DNA from 4 places in the Pseudogulbenkiania sp. MAI-1 genome. Region 3 is predicted to be linked to each of the others. Evidence: predicted binding sites of a transcription regulator. Region 3 holds the regulator's gene; each other region holds the start of a gene.

Region 1 (4,188 bases), 1.8 Mb from region 3:
GTGGTGGCCACGGCGCGCATCCACTCCCAGGGCAACCTGGAGTCGACCGAGCAGCCGCTGGATTTGGCCATCAACGGCGACGGCTTCTTCCGGGTGCAGCAGCCGGACGGCAGCATCGCCTACACCCGCAACGGCGAATTCCGGCGCAACGAGAACGGCGACATCGTCAACTCGTCCGGCTACCTGCTGGACCCGGCGATCAACATTCCGGCCGACGCCACCAGCATCACCATCTCGGAAGCCGGCGTCGTGCAGTACTTCCAGCCCAACAACGCCACTCCCACCACGGCGGGCACCATCCAGCTGACCACCTTCATCAACCCGCAGGGCCTGCAGAGCATCGGTCAGAACCTTTATCTGCAAACGCAGGCCTCGGGCGATCCGCAGGACGGCGATCCGCTGACCGACGGGCGCGGCAGCGTGCGCTCCGGTTTTCTGGAGGCCTCCAACGTCAACGTGACCGAAGAGCTGGTCAACATGATCACCGCCCAGCGCTCGTTCGAAATGAACTCCCGCGCGATCAAGACTGCCGACGAGATGCTGCAGCGGATTGCCCAGTTATAATGCCGGCATCGATCAGCTAGGGGCTTGGTGATGAAAGCGACTTTCGGTGTGATGACGATGCTGGCGGCCGTGCTGTCGGGATGCGCTGTGCCCGAACCGCCCATCGTGCAGCAACCGATGAGCGCCCGGCCCCAGCCCGCCCCGCTAGCCTTGCCGAGCAACGGCTCGATCTTTCAAACCGGCAGCTACCAGCCAATCTTTGCCGACCGCGTGCCGGCGCGGGTAGGCGACATCCTGACCGTGACGATCGAGGAGAAGACCACGACGGCCGCCTCGGAAGAGACCACCGGCAAGCGCTCCTCGTCGCTCAGCGCCGGCGTGGAGGGCGGGGTCCAATTGCCGTTCTTCCCCGGCGCCCTCGAGAAGAAACTGGCCGGTACCTCGTTGTCGGCGGACGGCTCGGCGTCATCCACCGGCAAGGGCACCAACAAGGCCAGTTCCTCGTTCGTCAGCTCGATCTCCGTGACCGTGATCGACGTGCTGGCCAACGGCAACCTCGTGGTGAGTGGTGAGAAGCAGGTACGGCAGAATGGCGATACCGAATACATCCGGCTGTCCGGGGTGGTGAACCCGCGTGACATCAAGACCGGCAATATGGTCTCGTCGACCAAGGTGGCCGATGCCCGTATCGAGCAGCAGTCCAAGGGCAACAACCGTTCGTTTGCCGAACCGGGCTGGCTGACCAAATTCTTCATGACGGTGCTGCCATTCTGAGCGCAGCGATGGCGGGCTGTTTTTAGTGGGATAGCAATGAAACGTTTTCTTTACGTGCTGCTGGCTGGGGTGCTGGCTGTGTCGCCGGCCTGGGCTGCCCAGCGACTCAAGGATATCGCCTCGATCGCGGGCGTCCGTAGCAACCAGTTGATCGGCTATGGCTTGGTGGTCGGACTGGACGGCAGCGGCGACAAGGCCACCTCGTCGCCGTTCACCTCGCAGTCGATGTCGAGCATGCTCAACCAGCTCGGGGTGCAGATTCCAGTCGGGACCAAGCTCGACCCGAAAAACGTCGCCGCCGTGACGCTGACCGGCACCCTGCCGCCGTTTGCCCGGCAAGGCCAGGCCATCGACGTGACCGTGTCCTCGATCGGCGACGCCAAGAGCCTGCGTGGCGGCACGCTGCTGATGTCGCCGCTGAAGGGCGCCGACGGGCAGATCTACGCCATGGCGCAGGGCAACGTGCTGGTGGGGGGCGCGGGAGAGTCGGCGGCCGGCAGCTCCGCCAAGGTCAACCACCTCAGCGTGGGGCGCATCCCGGGCGGCGCGACGGTGGAACGCGAGGTACCGACCTCGCTGGGCTCCGGCGGCGTGGTGCAGCTCGAACTGTTCGAGTCCGACTTCACCACGGCCAACCGCGTGGTCCAGGCCATCAACCGCGAGCTCGGCGACGGCGTGGCGCGGGCGATGGACGGCCGCCTGGTCGAAGTCGTCGCCCCGCAGGACGCCAACCGCCGTGTGCAGTTCCTGTCCCGGATGGAAAATATTGCCGTCACACCGGCAGAAGCTTCCCCCCTGGTCATCCTCAACGCCCGCACCGGGTCGGTGGTGATGAACCAGGCCGTGACCATCGAACCCTGCGCCGTGTCCCACGGCAACCTCTCGGTGACGGTCAGCACCACGCCCCAGGTGAGCCAGCCGGCCCCCTTGTCGGGAGGGCAGACGGTGGTGACCCGTCAAGCCGATATCAGCATCAAGAGCGAGGGGGGCAAGGTGCTCAACCTGCCGCGCGGGGCCAACCTGTCGCAGGTCGTCAACGCCCTGAACGCCGTGGGCGCCACGCCGCAGGACCTGCTGTCGATCTTGCAGGCGATGAAGGTCGCCGGGGCGCTCAAGGCCGATCTGCAGATCATCTGATCGCCTCCGACGCGAGCCGCATATGTGGTTGTGGAGGGGGCGTGGCAGGGTTCTGGATGGCCTTCCGAATGCCGGCGAAGCCATCTCTACATACTCAGGAAGGCTGCGTCGAGGGCGGCAAAAAGGGAGGAGTGCCTCCCTTTTTTGTTGGCCCGCTTCTTGCTTTTTGCTGCGCCGAGGAGATCAGCAATGAGTGTCAGTTTTCCAACGGTGCCGAGCGACGGCAGCACAGTGAGCCAGCGTCTGGCTGTCGACCCGAGCCAAGCCACGGCGTTGCAAGCTACGGCGCGCAAAGACCCGCAGGCGGCGATCAGGGAGGCGGCGCAGCAGTTCGAGTCCCTGTTCATGGGGACCTTGCTGCAAGCCATGCGCGAGACCTCGTTCGACGGCGAGGACGACAGCAATGCCCTGGACACCTACCGTGGCCTCTTGGACCAGCAACTGCTCCAGACCATGAGCAAGGCGGGCGGGGTCGGTCTGGCCGATGCGCTGTCGCGGCAACTGGCGCAAGCCGCACAGATCGACGGTGACGTTTCTCCCACGGTCGAACGGCTGGCTCCGGTCTCGTCGGTGCTGCCGATGGTGAATCGGGCCATCCAGGCCTACCGGACGATGCAGCCCAAGACCACGGCCGCCCAGGAGGCCGCCGCCGAGGCAGTTGGCACGGCAAGCAGCACGGCGGGCGAGGCAAACTCTTCGGCGGAAGCCTTCGTGTCTACCCTGCTGCCCCACGCCAAGGCGGCGGCCCAGCAGCTCGGCGTGGCGCCGGAACTGGTCCTGGCCCATGCCGCACTCGAGAGCGGCTGGGGGAAACGCTCCATCAAGACGGCAGGCGGCAAGGAAAGCCACAACCTGTTCGGCATCAAGGCCGGCGCCAACTGGCAGGGCGATGCGGTCGACGTGCTGACCACCGAGTACGTGAACGGCAACGCCATCAAGAAAGTGGACAAGTTCCGTGCCTACGCCTCCTACAGCGACGCGTTCGCCGACTATGCCAATCTGCTGTCCGGTTCGTCGCGCTACCAGTCCGCCCTGAACAAGGGTGGGGACATGCTGGCGTTCGCCCGCGGGCTGCAGAGCGGGGGCTATGCCACCGACCCCCATTACGCCCAGAAGCTGGTAGGCGTGATGAATGCGGTTTCCCAGCGTTTCCGCGGGGTGTAAGGCTCAAGATCGTGCCGGGCAGGCCGATATAGCGATCAGAGGTGCAATATGGGTTCGAGTATATTTTCCATCGGTGTCAGCGGGCTGAATGCGGCGCAGGGCGCCCTGGCCGTGACAAGCCACAACATCAGCAACGTCAACACTGCCGGTTACACCCGCCAGGTCACGCAACAGGCTGCCCGCTACCCACAGAATGCCGGTTTCGGCTTTATCGGTCAGGGGGTGGACCTGACCAAGGTGAGCCGGATCTACGATGCCTACCTGACCGAGCAAGTGCAGAGCGCCCAGGCGAGCGACAGCTATTACTCGAGCCAACTGGATCTGCTCAAGCAGGTCGACTCCCTGATGGCCGATTCCACGGTCGGCGTGAGCCCCTCGCTGCAGGATTTCTTCGGCAGCATGCAAACGCTGTCGTCCGATCCCTCATCGATTCCGAGCCGCCAGACGGTGATCAATGATGCCCAGGCGCTGGCCACCAAGTTTCGCACGCTGGATGGCCAATTGCAGGAGATTGAAAGCGGCGTGAATCGCCGCATCGATGCCTCGGTCACTACCATCAACGCCCTGGCTACCCAGATTGCCGGGCTGAACCAGAAGATTGCCGCCTTG
Region 2 (4,188 bases), 1.9 Mb from region 3:
AACATCGCCGAGACGAAGGCGAAGCGGCCGAGGATGAAGCCGGCGGGAATGCCCACCAGCGCCGCCAGGCCGAAGCCGACACCGACGCGCCCGAGCGAGTTGAGAATGTTCCAGCCCACGCCCTGGTCGTTCGGCCCGTTCTGGTAGAACGGGTCGGCGAACAGCAGCTTGGCCGACTCCCAGGTGCTCGCCGGACCCGGCAGGCCGCCACTCGATTTGGCAACCACGGACCAGACCAGCACCAGCAGCGCCAGACCCAGCAACGGCGGCACCACGGTCTTGATCGCCTGCACCAGAAAGCGCACGGCGGGTGAGGTATCGGCCGATTCCAGCGACGGGAAACGGCGTTTGGACGCGGCGCGGGCCGCCAATTTGTGTTCCACGGTCTTGCCCTCCGTGCCGGTCACGACACTGGCTTCATGCTTGATGGCTTGCATGATGGTTTCCCCCTAGCTCTGGTCTCAGGCACGAATCTTGAACGAAGCGGCGTAGCCTTTCGGGTCCTTGCCGTCCCACACCACGCCGTCGATCAGCTTGGCCGAGCGCATGTCGGAGCGAGGCACCGCGACCTTGGCCAGCGCCGCGGCCTCCTTGTAGAGCGCAATCTGGTTGACCTGCCTGGCCACGCCCAGGTAGTCCGGGTCGGCCTTCAACAGACCCCAGCGCTTGTGCTGGGTCAGGAACCACATGCCGTCGGAGAGATACGGGAAGTTGACCTTGCCCTCGTCGAAGAACTTCATCAGGTTGGGGTCTTGCCATTTCTTGCCCAGGCCGTCTTCGTAGGACCCCAGGAAGCGCCCCTCGATGACCGGTTCCGGCGCATTGACATAGGCCTTGTCGGAGATCAGCTTGGCCACGCTGGCGCGGTTCTTGACGTCGTCGATGTAGCGCGACGCTTCCAGCAGCGCCGCCACCAAGGCGCGCGCGGTATTCGGGTTCTGCTTCACCCAGTCGCCGGTGCTGCCCAGCACCTTTTCCGGGTGGCCGGCCCAGATCTGCTGGGTGGTGGCCACGGTGAAGCCGATATTGTCGGCGATGGCGCGGGCATTCCACGGTTCACCGACGCAATAGCCGTCCATGTTGTCGACACGCATGTTGGCCACCATCTGGGGCGGAGGCACGACGATGGTCTTGACGTCGCTCATCGGATTGACGCCTTGCGCGGCCAGCCAGTAGTAGAGCCACATGGCGTGGGTGCCGGTGGGGAAGGTCTGGGCGAAGGTGTATTCGCGCGGTTCGGCCTTGATCAGCTTGGCGAGCGCCGCGCCGGAGGTCACGCCCTTGGCCTTGAGCTGGTTGGAGAGCGTGATGCCCTGGCCGTTCTGGTTCAGCGTCATCAGCACCGCCATGTCCTTCTTCGGCCCGCCGATGCCCAGGTGCACGCCGTACATCAACCCGTACAGCACGTGCGCGGCGTCCAGTTCGCCGTTGACCAGCTTATCGCGCACCGCGGCCCAGCTCGCCTCCTTGGACGGCACGATGGTGATGCCGTATTTCTTGTCGAAGCCCATCTTGGAGGCCACAATCACCGAGGCGCAGTCGGTGAGCGGGATGAAGCCGACTCTGACTTCGGTTTTTTCCGGCTTGTCGCTGCCGGCCGCCCAAGCGCTGGTGGCGATACCAGCCGGCAAGGCGGCTAGCAAGGTGGTGGACCCCATGACGGACAGTGCTCCCTTGAGAAAATCACGACGCTCCGGCACGGCCGGCAAACTGGTATCGATCGATGTGCGCTTGTTATCCATTTCCTTCTCCCTCATTGCAGAAAAAAACAGCCGAAAAACAAAAAGCGCCTGTCGTCCCGCTCCATTGGTTAGGAGCGAGGTCGACAGGCGCCGTTGCCCGTCTGGGTAGCGCCGCCGCCATTGGCGACTTACCCGGTGATTGCGCTATACGCAACTACCGTGCCAGCCGCTAATTTTATGATTTAAAAGGAAAAGTTATTTATCTCCACCATCTTTGTGCACTGCACACGTGCAACGTGCACCAGAGCGCGCTCAACCTTTGAGCCAGTTCGCCAGCTCCACCACCTCGCGCGCCACGTCGCCCAGCTTCTTCTGCGACTTCATCGCCCGCTCGCGCAGCTGACGGTAGGCCTCGTCCTCGCCGATACCCTTCATCTGCATCAGCAGACCCTTGGCCTTCTCCACCACCTGGCGGTCGGCCAGCCGCTGGCGCATGTCGTCCAGCTCCTCGCGCCGCTCCTTGTCCAGTGAATAGCGCTCTATCGCCACCTCGAGCAGGGGCTGGATGCGCTCGGGCACCACATCGCCCACCACGTAGGCCGCCACCCCGGCCGCGAGCGCGGCGCGGATGGTGTCGCGGCGGGTGTCGTCGGTGAACATCACCACCGGACGCTCGCTGTGCGCGCTGACGACGCAGACATGCTCCAGCATGTCCCGCGATGGTGCATCCGAGTCGATCAGCACAATGTCGGGGCGGATGCTGTCGATCATCTCGCCCAGCCGCAACGACACCTCCACCTCTGCGATCACACGCACGCCGGCCTGTGTCAGCGCCTCTTTGAGCGCGGCCGCCTTGCCCGAACCGTCGTTAACCAGCATTACCGTCAGCACTGTCATCTCCCTATTGCACAGAAAAGGTGAAGCAAGCACCATGCCGGGTCGATACTATTTCCATGCAAACTACCTGTCCACGATCTGCGTGCACCCGTCGCAGGCCAAAAGCCGGCAAACGATTCGGTTCGACGAACGCGCAACGCAACGTGAGCTTACTTTAAGGTTGGCCGATGACCATGAATACTGCAATGCGCTGCCCGTGGTGCGGCGATGACCCGCTCTACGTGGCCTACCACGACCTGGAATGGGGCGTGCCGGTGCACGACGACCGCAAGCTGTTCGAGATGCTGGTGCTGGAAGGCGCCCAGGCCGGCCTGTCGTGGATTACCATCCTGCGCAAGCGCGAGGGCTACCGCGCGGCGTTTCACGGTTTCGACCCGGTACGCGTCGCGGCGATGGGCGAGACCGACGTCGAGCGGCTGCTGCAGGATCCGGCCATCGTGCGCAACCGGCTGAAGATCCACAGTGCTATCCGCAACGCCCGGGTGTTCCTCGAATTGCAACGCCGGCACGGCAGCTTCGCCACCTGGCTATGGCGCCAGGTCGACGGCCAGCCGGTGGTCAACCGCTGGACCAGCCTCGCCGAGTGCCCGGCGTCCACGCCCTTATCCGACGCCATCAGCAAGGAGTTGAAGAAGGCCGGCATGAACTTCGTCGGCAGCACGGTGATCTACGCCTTCCTGCAGGCCGTCGGCGTGGTCAACGATCACTTGGTCAGCTGTTACCGCCATCCGGAACGGCAAGACTGACGCCCAACAAAAACGCCGGGCCGGGGAGACCCGGACACCGGCGTTACGCCTTGCTGACACAAGCGATGCGAGATTAATCGTCGTGTGGGTGGCGGGGGTGACGATGCCACTTCTTGTGCTTGTGCACCTCGACATAGCGATGTTCCACCACGGTACGGCGCGGTTCGGGACGGGTGGCGATGCCCGTGCCGAGGGCAGCACCGGCCGCGGCACCGATCACCGCCCCTTCGCGCCCGCCCAGCGCCGAACCTACCGCGGCGCCAGCACCGCCACCCAAAGCACCGCCGAGCACGGCGTTGCTGTCCATGGCATACGCTGAACCGGTCACCAACAGGCTGCCGGCCAGCAAAGCGACCATCCAACGGTTCTTGTTCATGGCTATGTTCCTTAGCGTTATTTCGAGAGTTGACGGCGGCATCTTAACGGCGATCGTCCACCCATGCTGTTAAGAAGTACTAACAATTGTTAAGCCGCCTTCCCCATCCCCTTCCCTTGCTCTGCCACCACTCATCACCATGATGAATAAGAATTTCATCCAAAAACCCGGCATATGCCAGCACCCATACTGATGACCCCATTGTCATCATGGGCGGAAGTCTGCTGTCGCGGGCCGACGGCGCGCTCTACCTGGTCAAGAATGGCGGGCGCAACCGCGTCAGCGGCGCACCGTCAGCAACATCCGGCCACGACCCGCACACGGAGGAAGCCCCGCTGCCGTCGGATTAGGGCAGCGCCCGCCGCGTGACCTGCTCCGCCGCCTGCCACAGCGCCAGGCAAGCATCGATAGCCTCGGTCGCGCAGCGGAAGTAGGCATCCGGCGCCAGCGTGATGCGCTCGACACCGATCAGATCGGCCTCGATCGA
Region 3 (4,188 bases):
GTGCAGGACCGCCTCAGCGCCCAGCGCATGTGGCAGTACCCAGGCAAGGACGACCTGTTCTTCGACGCCCCCGCGCTGCGGATCTTCGAAGCCGGCGTGCTGCAATACGATGTGCGCGGCCAGAGCGGCCGCTACAACAACAAGACCCGCCAGGCCTTCTTCGACCGCCAGGTGACGCTGTTCAAGCCAGCCGACGCCAGGCAGCCGGAGACCCGGGTCGACACCTCGGCGATGCACGTCGACATCGATAAGCGTCTGGCCCGCTCCGCGGCGCCGGTCACCATCCATTACGGCACGTCGGTAGCCCGATCGGTCGGCTTCAGCTACGATCAGCGCGCCGGCCTGTTGAAACTGCTCTCGAAGGCAAGAGTCGTCTATGCGAAATAAATTCACCCTGACGCTGGCCATGCTGGCCGGACTGTGCGCCACCACCGTCGCCCTGGCGGAAAAGGCCGACCAGAGCAAACCGATCGAAATCAACGCCAACAGCGGCACGCTCGACCAGCTGAAAGGCGTGACCGTGTGGGAAGGCAACGTCGTGGTGACGCAGGGCACGCTGCGCGTCAACGCCGACCGCGTCGTCGTCACCCGCGACGACAAGGGCAACCAGACGGTGCAGGCCACCGGCAAGGTAGTCACCTTCCGCCAGAAAATGGACGACAAGAACGAATACATCGAAGGCCAGGCCAGCCGCCTCGACTACACCGGCATCACCAACACCGCCGTGCTCACCGGCAACGCCCGCGTCAAGCGCGGTGAGGACCTGGTGATCGGCGAGGTCATCACCTACAACACCCAGAGCCAGACCTACCAGGTCAAGGGCGGCGCCGCCACCGGCCCCAACAAGGGCCGCATCACCGTCATCCTGCAGCCGCAAACCACCGGACAACAGCCATGACCGCCAGCGTACTGAACGTCACCCGGCTGAAGAAGCGCTTCAAGAAGCGCACCGTGGTCAAGGACGTCTCGCTCAGCATCGAAAGCGGCGAGGTGATCGGGCTGTTGGGCCCCAACGGCGCCGGCAAGACTACCAGCTTCTACATGATCGTCGGCCTGGTCGGGGCCGACGACGGCCAGATCCTGCTCGATGAGCAGGACATCACCCACTTCCCGATGCACCAGCGCGCACGCCTGGGGCTGGGCTACCTGCCGCAGGAAGCGTCGATCTTCCGCAAGATGACGGTGGACGAAAACATCCGCGCCATCCTCGAGATCGCCGGCCTCAAGGGCGAGGAACTGGAAAAGGAACTGGTGCTGCTGCTGGACGACCTCAACATCGCCCACCTCAGGGAGAGCAACGCGCTGGCGCTATCCGGCGGCGAGCGGCGCCGCGTCGAGATCGCCCGCGTGCTGGCCACCCGGCCGCGCTTCATCCTGCTCGACGAGCCGTTCGCCGGCGTCGACCCGATCGCCGTGATCGACATCCAGAAGATCATCTCCTTCCTCAAGGAACGCGGCATCGGCGTGCTGATCACCGATCACAACGTGCGCGAGACGCTGCGCATCTGCGACCGCGCCTACATCATCAGCGACGGCGCGGTGCTGGCCTCCGGCAAGCCGCAGGCCCTCGTCGACAATGAAAAAGTTCGCCAGGTTTACCTCGGCGAACACTTCCACCTGTAATCGCCATGAAGCAGTCGCTACAGCTCAAGGTCTCGCAGCAACTCACGCTGACCCCGCAACTGCAGCAGTCGATCCGGCTGCTGCAACTGTCCACCGTCGACCTGCAAACCGAAGTGGAACGCTTCCTGCAGGACAACCCGCTGTTGGAGCGGGGCGACGAACCGGCCGCCGAGAGCGCCCCGGCCGACACCGCCGGCGGCGAAGCCGAAGCGGAACGCCACGACACGGACAGCGGCGACACCGGCGGCGAACTGACCGACTGGGGTAGCGGCAGCCGGCGCAGCAACGACGGCGACGACGATTACGACCCGATGGCCAACGTGCCGCGCCCGGTCACGCTGCGCGAACACCTGCTGGCGCAGCTGGGAGAAATCGCCCTGCCCGAACGCGACAGCGCCATCGTGCAGCTCTTGATCGAAGAGCTGGACGAAGACGGCTACCTGACGACCGACCTGCAGGAACTGGCCGCCTCGCTGCCGCTGGAACTCGGCATCGAGGAAGACGAACTGGCGTTCGGTTTGAAACTGCTGCAGCAATTCGAACCGCAGGGCGTCGGCGCCCGCTCGCTGTCCGAATCGCTGGCGCTGCAACTGGCCCAGTTGCCGGACAGCACCCCCGGCAAGGCGCTGGCGCGCACCATCGTCAGCGAGCACCTCACCCTGCTGGGCAACCGCGACTATACCCGCCTGAAGCGCCTGCTCGATGTCGGCGACGTGGAACTGAAAGCGGCGCAGGCCCTGATCGCCCGCCTCAACCCCCGCCCGGCGGCCGGTTTCGGCGCCGACGACACCCGCTACATCATCCCCGACATCGCCGTGCGCCGCGTCAAGGGCCGCTGGCGCGCCGAGCTCAACAACGCCGCCGTGCCGCGCCTGCGCGTCAACCAGATGTACGCCCAGATGCTCAGCGAGAACCGCGGCGCCGGCGGCGAATTGAGCGCCCGCCTGCAAGAGGCCAAATGGCTGGTGAAGAATATTCAGCAACGATTTGACACCATCCTCAAAGTGGCGGAATCTATAGTCGAAAGACAGCAAGCGTTCTTTGAACACGGAGAAGTCGCCATGCGTCCGCTCATCCTGCGCGACATCGCCGATGAGCTGGAGCTGCACGAATCCACGGTATCCCGTGTGACGACGCAGAAATACCTGTTGTGCCCGCGCGGCCTGTTCGAGCTGAAGTATTTCTTCGGCAGCGCACTGGAAACGGACAGCGGCGGTGAATGCTCGGCCACCGCCATCAAGGCGCACATCCGCCAGATGATCGAAGCGGAAAACCCGGCCAAGCCCCTGTCCGACAGCGCCCTGGCGGACGAACTGGCCAAACAGGGCATACAGGTTGCCAGGCGCACGGTGGCGAAGTATCGTGAAGCCATGCAGATTCCACCGGTCAATCTGCGCAAGGTCCTCTGACCTTGAACTGAATCATCAGCATGCCCGGCAGCTTCTGCCGGGCAGTCAACACAAGAAGGAGTAAGGTATGAACCTCAAAGTAACCGGTCTCCACCTCGACGTTACCCAACCGCTGCGTGATTACATAGAAAGCAAACTCGAACGCGTGACCCGTCATGTCGACCATGTGATCGACGTGGCGGTGACCCTGTCTGTGGACAAGCTGGTCCAGAAGGCCGAAGTCAACGTGCACCTCTCCGGCAAGGACATCCACGTGGAGGCGACCGACGCGGACATGTACGCCGCCATCGACTTGCTGATGGACAAGCTGGACCGCCAGGTGCTCAAGCACAAGGAAAAACTGAGCGAGCACCGGGTGACGCCAGCCCCTTCCCCGGCCCCGGAAGCCACACTCTAAATCCTTGATTGGTAAAGCGGGAGCCGGGAGGTTCCCGCTTTGCTTTGCACGATCCTTTCTCTGTCACACCAAAGCAACGTAGAATCGTCAGGTTTTTGGCAGCTCTCAACAGACCCCTATGAGCCTGATCGGCAAAATCCTAACCCGGGACAATGTCCTGCTCGATCTCGACGTAGCCAGTAAGAAGCGCGTCTTCGAACAGGTGGGACTCCTGATCGAGAACACCCGCGGCATTGCGCGTAGTGAAGTGTTCGAATGCCTGTTCGCGCGCGAAAAGCTCGGCTCCACCGGGCTGGGGCAAGGCGTGGCCATTCCGCACGGCCGTGCCCGCGGCCTGAAAGAGGCTGCCGGCGTGCTGATCCGCCTCAAGTCGGCCATCCCCTTCGACGCCCCCGACGGCAAACCGGTCCAGATCCTGTTCGTGCTGCTGGTCCCGGAACAGGCCACCGACCTGCACCTGCAGGTGCTGTCCGAACTGGCCCAGGTTTTTTCCAGCCGGCCGCTGCGCGAGCAACTGCTGGCCGCCCAGAGCGCCGACGAGCTCTACACCCTGCTGACCGAATGGTCCCCCCATGCCTAGCATAAGCGTTCGCAAGCTCTACCACGACAATCAGCACAAACTGAACCTGAGCTGGGTCGCCGGCACCGGCGGCGCCGATAACCTGATCGGCAACGACGAACAGCGCCCGCTGTTGGCGCTGGTGGGCCACCTCAACTTCATCCACCCCAACCGGGTACAGGTACTGGGCCTGGCCGAGG
Region 4 (4,188 bases), 1.9 Mb from region 3:
TCGAAACCGCCGAAGAGCTGCAGCTCGCGCTGGAAAAGGGTGACGCGCAGCCGATTGCCGTGCGCCGCCGCGTGCCCTGGGCCGAGCGTGCTCCGCTCAAGCTGTGGCGTACCATCGCCCTGGTGTCGCTGCTGCTCAACCTGGTGCTGGTGTACCTGCTGCTGGTGTTGTGAGCGGGGGGCGGCTCAGACCGCCGTGGCGGGTAGGGCGGCCGACGTGCCCAGCTCGCGGCAGAACAATTCCGCCAGCCGCCGGGTCAGAGGGTCGCCGTCGCCGTTTTGCCGGTAGACGCCAACCGGCATGCCGGACAACGGCGGCAGGCTGCCGTCGTTGACGCAGCGGCTGTGGGCGGGTGGTGTGTCCGCCAGCATCGCCGCCACCCCCAGGCCGGCCTCCACCGCCGCCTGGATGGCGGGCAGGCTGGCGCTTTCGAACACGATATGCCACGGCTGGCCGGCCCGGTTCAGGGTCGCCAGCGTCTGTTCGCGCCACGAGCAGGGGGCGCTGAAAATCACCAGCGGCAAGGAGGTGGACGTCGTCAGTGCCTTGCCGCGTGCGGCAAACCAGGCCAGGGGGCACAGGAACTGGGCGTCCGGCTTCGGCAACAGGCCGCTGTCGGCGAGCGGCGAGCTGACCATTACGTCGAGCTCGCCGGCCTTCATGGCGGCAAACAGCTCCGCCTTGAGCCCCACCGTGACCGACAGGCGCAGCCCCGGATGCACGCTGGCGAAGTCCGCCAGCACGCGCGGCAGCCGGGTGCCGACGAAATCCTCCATGATGCCGATGCGGCGGTGCTGCTCGCTGGCCGGCAGGCCGCCCAAGCCGGGCACCAGTTGGTCGGTCAGTGTCAGCAGGCGCTCGGCGTAGGGCAGCAGGGCTTCGCCGGCCCCGGTCAGCCGGATGCCGCGTGGCGAACGCTCCAGCAGGGGCTGACCCAGCTGCTGCTCCAGTTTGCGGATCTGCAGGCTGACGGTGGGCTGGGTGCGTTGCAGCAAGGTAGCGGCCCGGTTGATGCTGCCGTTGCGCACCACGCTGACGAAGGCGCGCAGCAGCGCGGTATCCAGGTCCATTGCCATAAACATTCCTTATAACTGGCATAGTAAACGACAGTCTACCTATATCCGGAGCGAGCCGATAGCATGGAGGCATCCACTTTTAGGGAGTCCATCATGTATCTGTCTGCCTTGCTGCTGGCGGTTGCCGGCTCGGTGATCTACCACTTGTCGCTCAAGCACGTGCCGCAAGGGGTGAATCCATTCCTGACCCTGGCCGTCAGCTACGGCCTGGCCATGCTGCTGTGCCTCGTCGGCATGCTGTTCAGCCCCGGCAGCCGCAGCCTGCTGGCAGTGAACTGGAGCAGCAGTGGCGTCGCGCTCGGCATTCTGGGCATCGAACTGGGGTTCCTGCTGGCCTACCGCACCGGCTGGCAGATGGGGGTGGCGTCGCTCAGCGCCAACGTGATCAGCACGCTGGTGTTGCTGCCGCTGGGTTTCCTGCTGTTTCGCGAGCAGCCGTCGTTGCTTCGTCTGGGCGGGGCCATGGTGAGTCTCACCGGTTTGTGGCTGATGGTGCAGAAGTAATGTCCATGGGCACCATGCACGGTCTTGGTGCGTTTTGTGCACTGCAAACTGCGGGAGAACCGTCCAAACCAGCCGTAAACCGCATCGGAAGGGCCGAAAACGGCTGGCACGGTGCTTGCTTGTAATGCTGCAGACAATAGTTGCCCAGTTTGCCAATGGCGGTGAAGCGGGCAGGGACAAAGAGGTCCGTTCTTCGTGGGGTTATCCATGGGAGCGGACTTTATTTATTTGGTCTCGCTGCGGCAATGGTGAATGCGGCGTAGCCACGATGCTAAGGAGATCCCGATGAACAAACCGAAACTCGTCATGGTAGGCAACGGCATGGCCGGCGTGCGCACGCTGGAAGAACTGCTCAAGCTGATGCCCGACTTCTACGACATCACCGTGTTCGGTGCCGAGCCGCACCCCAACTACAACCGCATCCTGCTCTCGCCGGTGCTGTCGGGTGAACAGACGCTCAAGGAAATCATGCTCAACGAAGTGGAGTGGTACGCCGAGAACGGCATCACCCTGCACATGGGCAAGGAAATCACCGAGATCGACCGTATCAAGCGCGTGGTGCGCGCCGCCGACGGCACCGAAGCACCGTATGACCGCCTGCTGCTCGCCACCGGCTCCAACCCCTTCATCCTGCCGGTGCCGGGTAAGGATCTCGACGGCGTGGTGACCTTCCGCGACATCCGCGACGTCAACCTGATGATCGAGGCCAGCCAGAAGTACAAGAAGGCCGTGGTGATCGGTGGCGGCCTGCTGGGTCTGGAAGCCGCCAACGGCCTGATGGCGCGCGGCATGGACGTGAGCGTGGTGCATCTGGGCGAATGGCTGCTCGAGCGCCAGCTCGACCGCACCGCCGCCAAGCTGCTGCAGCAGAGCCTGGAAGACCGCGGCATCGCTTTCCACCTGCAGAAGCAGACCGCCGCGCTGCTCGACAACGGTTCCGGCCGTGTCGGCGGCCTGCGCTTCGCCGACGGCGAGGAAATCCCGGCCGACCTGGTGGTGATGGCCGTCGGCATCCGCCCGAACTACGAACTGGCCGAAAAATCCGGCCTGTACTGTAACCGCGGCGTGGTGGTGAACGACACCATGCAGACCTACGACCCGCGCGTCTACGCCGTGGGCGAATGTGTCAGCCACCGTGGCGTGGCCTACGGCCTGGTCGCCCCGCTGTTCGACATGGCCAAGGTCGCCGCCAACCACCTGGCGCACTACGGCATCGGCCGCTACGTGCCGGCCGCCACCTCGACCAAGCTCAAGGTCACCGGCATCGACCTGTTCTCCGCCGGCGACTTCATGGGTAGCGACAACACCGAGGCGATCACCCTGTCCGACCCGATGGGCGGCATCTACAAGAAACTGGTGATCAAGGACAACAAGCTGGTCGGCGCCTGCCTGTACGGCGACACCGCCGACGGCGCCTGGTACTTCCGCCTGATCCGCGAAGGCAAGTCGGTGGCCGAGATGCGCGACGTGCTGATGCTGGGCGAGGGTGGTCAGGGCGACGTCGGCCACTCCGGTCAGAGCAAGGTCGTCGGCATGCCGGACGATGCCGAAGTGTGCGGCTGTAACGGCGTGTGCAAGGGCACCATCGTCAAGGCGATCCAGGAGAAGGGCCTCTTTACCGTCGACGAGATCAAGAAGCACACCAAGGCCGCCAGCTCCTGCGGCTCGTGTACCGGCCTGGTCGAGCAGATCCTGATTAACTGCGTCGGCGGCGCCGCCGACGTCAAGCCCAAGTCCGAGAAGCCGGTGTGCGGCTGTACCGACCACAACCACGGCGCGGTGCGCAAGGTGATCCGCGAACAGCACCTGACCAGCCTGCGCCAGGTGATGGACTTCCTCGAATGGCGCACTCCCGACGGCTGCGCCACCTGCCGCCCGGCACTGAACTACTACCTGATCTCGACCTGGCCGGGCGAGGCGAAGGACGATCCGCAATCGCGCTTCATCAACGAGCGCGTGCACGCCAACATCCAGAAGGACGGCACCTACTCGGTGATCCCGCGCATGTGGGGCGGCGTGACCAATGCCGCCGAACTGCGCCGCATCGCCGACGTGGCCGACAAGTACGCCATCCCGATGGTGAAAGTCACCGGCGGCCAGCGCATCGACCTGTTGGGCGTGAAGAAGGAAGACCTGCCCAAGGTCTGGGCCGACCTCGACATGCCGTCCGGCCACGCCTACGGCAAGAGCCTGCGTACCGTGAAGACCTGCGTCGGCTCCGAGTTCTGCCGCTTCGGCACGCAGGATTCCACCCAGATGGGCATCGACCTGGAAAAGGACCTGACCGGCATGTGGAGCCCGGCCAAGGTCAAGCTGGCGGTTTCCGGCTGTCCGCGCAACTGCGCCGAATCGGGCATCAAGGATGTCGGCATCATCGGCGTTGACTCCGGCTGGGAGCTCTACATCGGCGGCAACGGCGGCATCAAGACCGAGGTGGCCGAGTTCCTCGCCAAGGTGAAGACCCGTGAAGAAGTGCTGGAACTGACCGGCGCCTTCCTGCAGCTCTACCGCGAGGAGGCGTTCTACCTCGAGCGCACCGTGCACTACCTGCACCGCGTCGGCCTAGACTTCATCAAGGCCCAGGTGGTCGACAACCTCGAGAACCGCA

Evidence for each region. The regulator sigma-54, encoded in region 3, starts transcription at its own class of promoters, with help from an activator protein. The targets are predictions, from matches to a motif close to CTGGCACGCTTCATGCTT.
Region 1: flgJ (flagellar assembly peptidoglycan hydrolase FlgJ) is a predicted target of sigma-54. The motif match lies at 2,563-2,580, and genes of this name have one in related genera.
Region 2: PSEMAI1_RS0106935 (ANTAR domain-containing response regulator) is a predicted target of sigma-54. The motif match lies at 2,603-2,620, and genes of this name have one in related genera.
Region 4: nirB (nitrite reductase large subunit NirB) is a predicted target of sigma-54. The motif match lies at 1,684-1,701, and genes of this name have one in related genera.

What each region holds. Positions count from the first base shown of each region.
Region 1 covers NZ_AZUR01000001.1:1,611,417-1,615,604, forward strand. Annotated here, with positions in the region: gene flgG (flagellar basal-body rod protein FlgG) at 1-564, shown strand, start outside; gene PSEMAI1_RS0107480 (flagellar basal body L-ring protein FlgH) at 595-1,278, shown strand; gene PSEMAI1_RS0107485 (flagellar basal body P-ring protein FlgI) at 1,315-2,415, shown strand; gene flgJ (flagellar assembly peptidoglycan hydrolase FlgJ) at 2,605-3,579, shown strand; gene flgK (flagellar hook-associated protein FlgK) at 3,628-4,188, shown strand, end outside.
Region 2 covers NZ_AZUR01000001.1:1,505,518-1,509,705, reverse strand. Annotated here, with positions in the region: gene ntrB (nitrate ABC transporter permease) at 1-437, opposite strand, end outside; gene PSEMAI1_RS0106940 (CmpA/NrtA family ABC transporter substrate-binding protein) at 462-1,742, opposite strand; gene PSEMAI1_RS0106935 (ANTAR domain-containing response regulator) at 1,995-2,579, opposite strand; gene PSEMAI1_RS0106930 (DNA-3-methyladenine glycosylase I) at 2,753-3,325, shown strand; gene PSEMAI1_RS0106925 (hypothetical protein) at 3,399-3,701, opposite strand; gene PSEMAI1_RS21715 (hypothetical protein) at 3,911-4,051, shown strand; gene PSEMAI1_RS0106915 (nitrate- and nitrite sensing domain-containing protein) at 4,048-4,188, opposite strand, start outside.
Region 3 covers NZ_AZUR01000001.1:3,439,512-3,443,699, forward strand. Annotated here, with positions in the region: gene lptC (LPS export ABC transporter periplasmic protein LptC) at 1-387, shown strand, start outside; gene lptA (lipopolysaccharide transport periplasmic protein LptA) at 377-898, shown strand; gene lptB (LPS export ABC transporter ATP-binding protein) at 895-1,623, shown strand; gene PSEMAI1_RS0116100 (RNA polymerase factor sigma-54) at 1,629-3,032, shown strand; gene hpf (ribosome hibernation-promoting factor, HPF/YfiA family) at 3,100-3,429, shown strand; gene ptsN (PTS IIA-like nitrogen regulatory protein PtsN) at 3,548-4,009, shown strand; gene hprK (HPr(Ser) kinase/phosphatase) at 4,002-4,188, shown strand, end outside.
Region 4 covers NZ_AZUR01000001.1:1,514,245-1,518,432, forward strand. Annotated here, with positions in the region: gene PSEMAI1_RS0106960 (bifunctional protein-serine/threonine kinase/phosphatase) at 1-173, shown strand, start outside; gene PSEMAI1_RS0106965 (LysR family transcriptional regulator) at 186-1,076, opposite strand; gene PSEMAI1_RS0106970 (membrane protein) at 1,170-1,580, shown strand; gene nirB (nitrite reductase large subunit NirB) at 1,866-4,188, shown strand, end outside.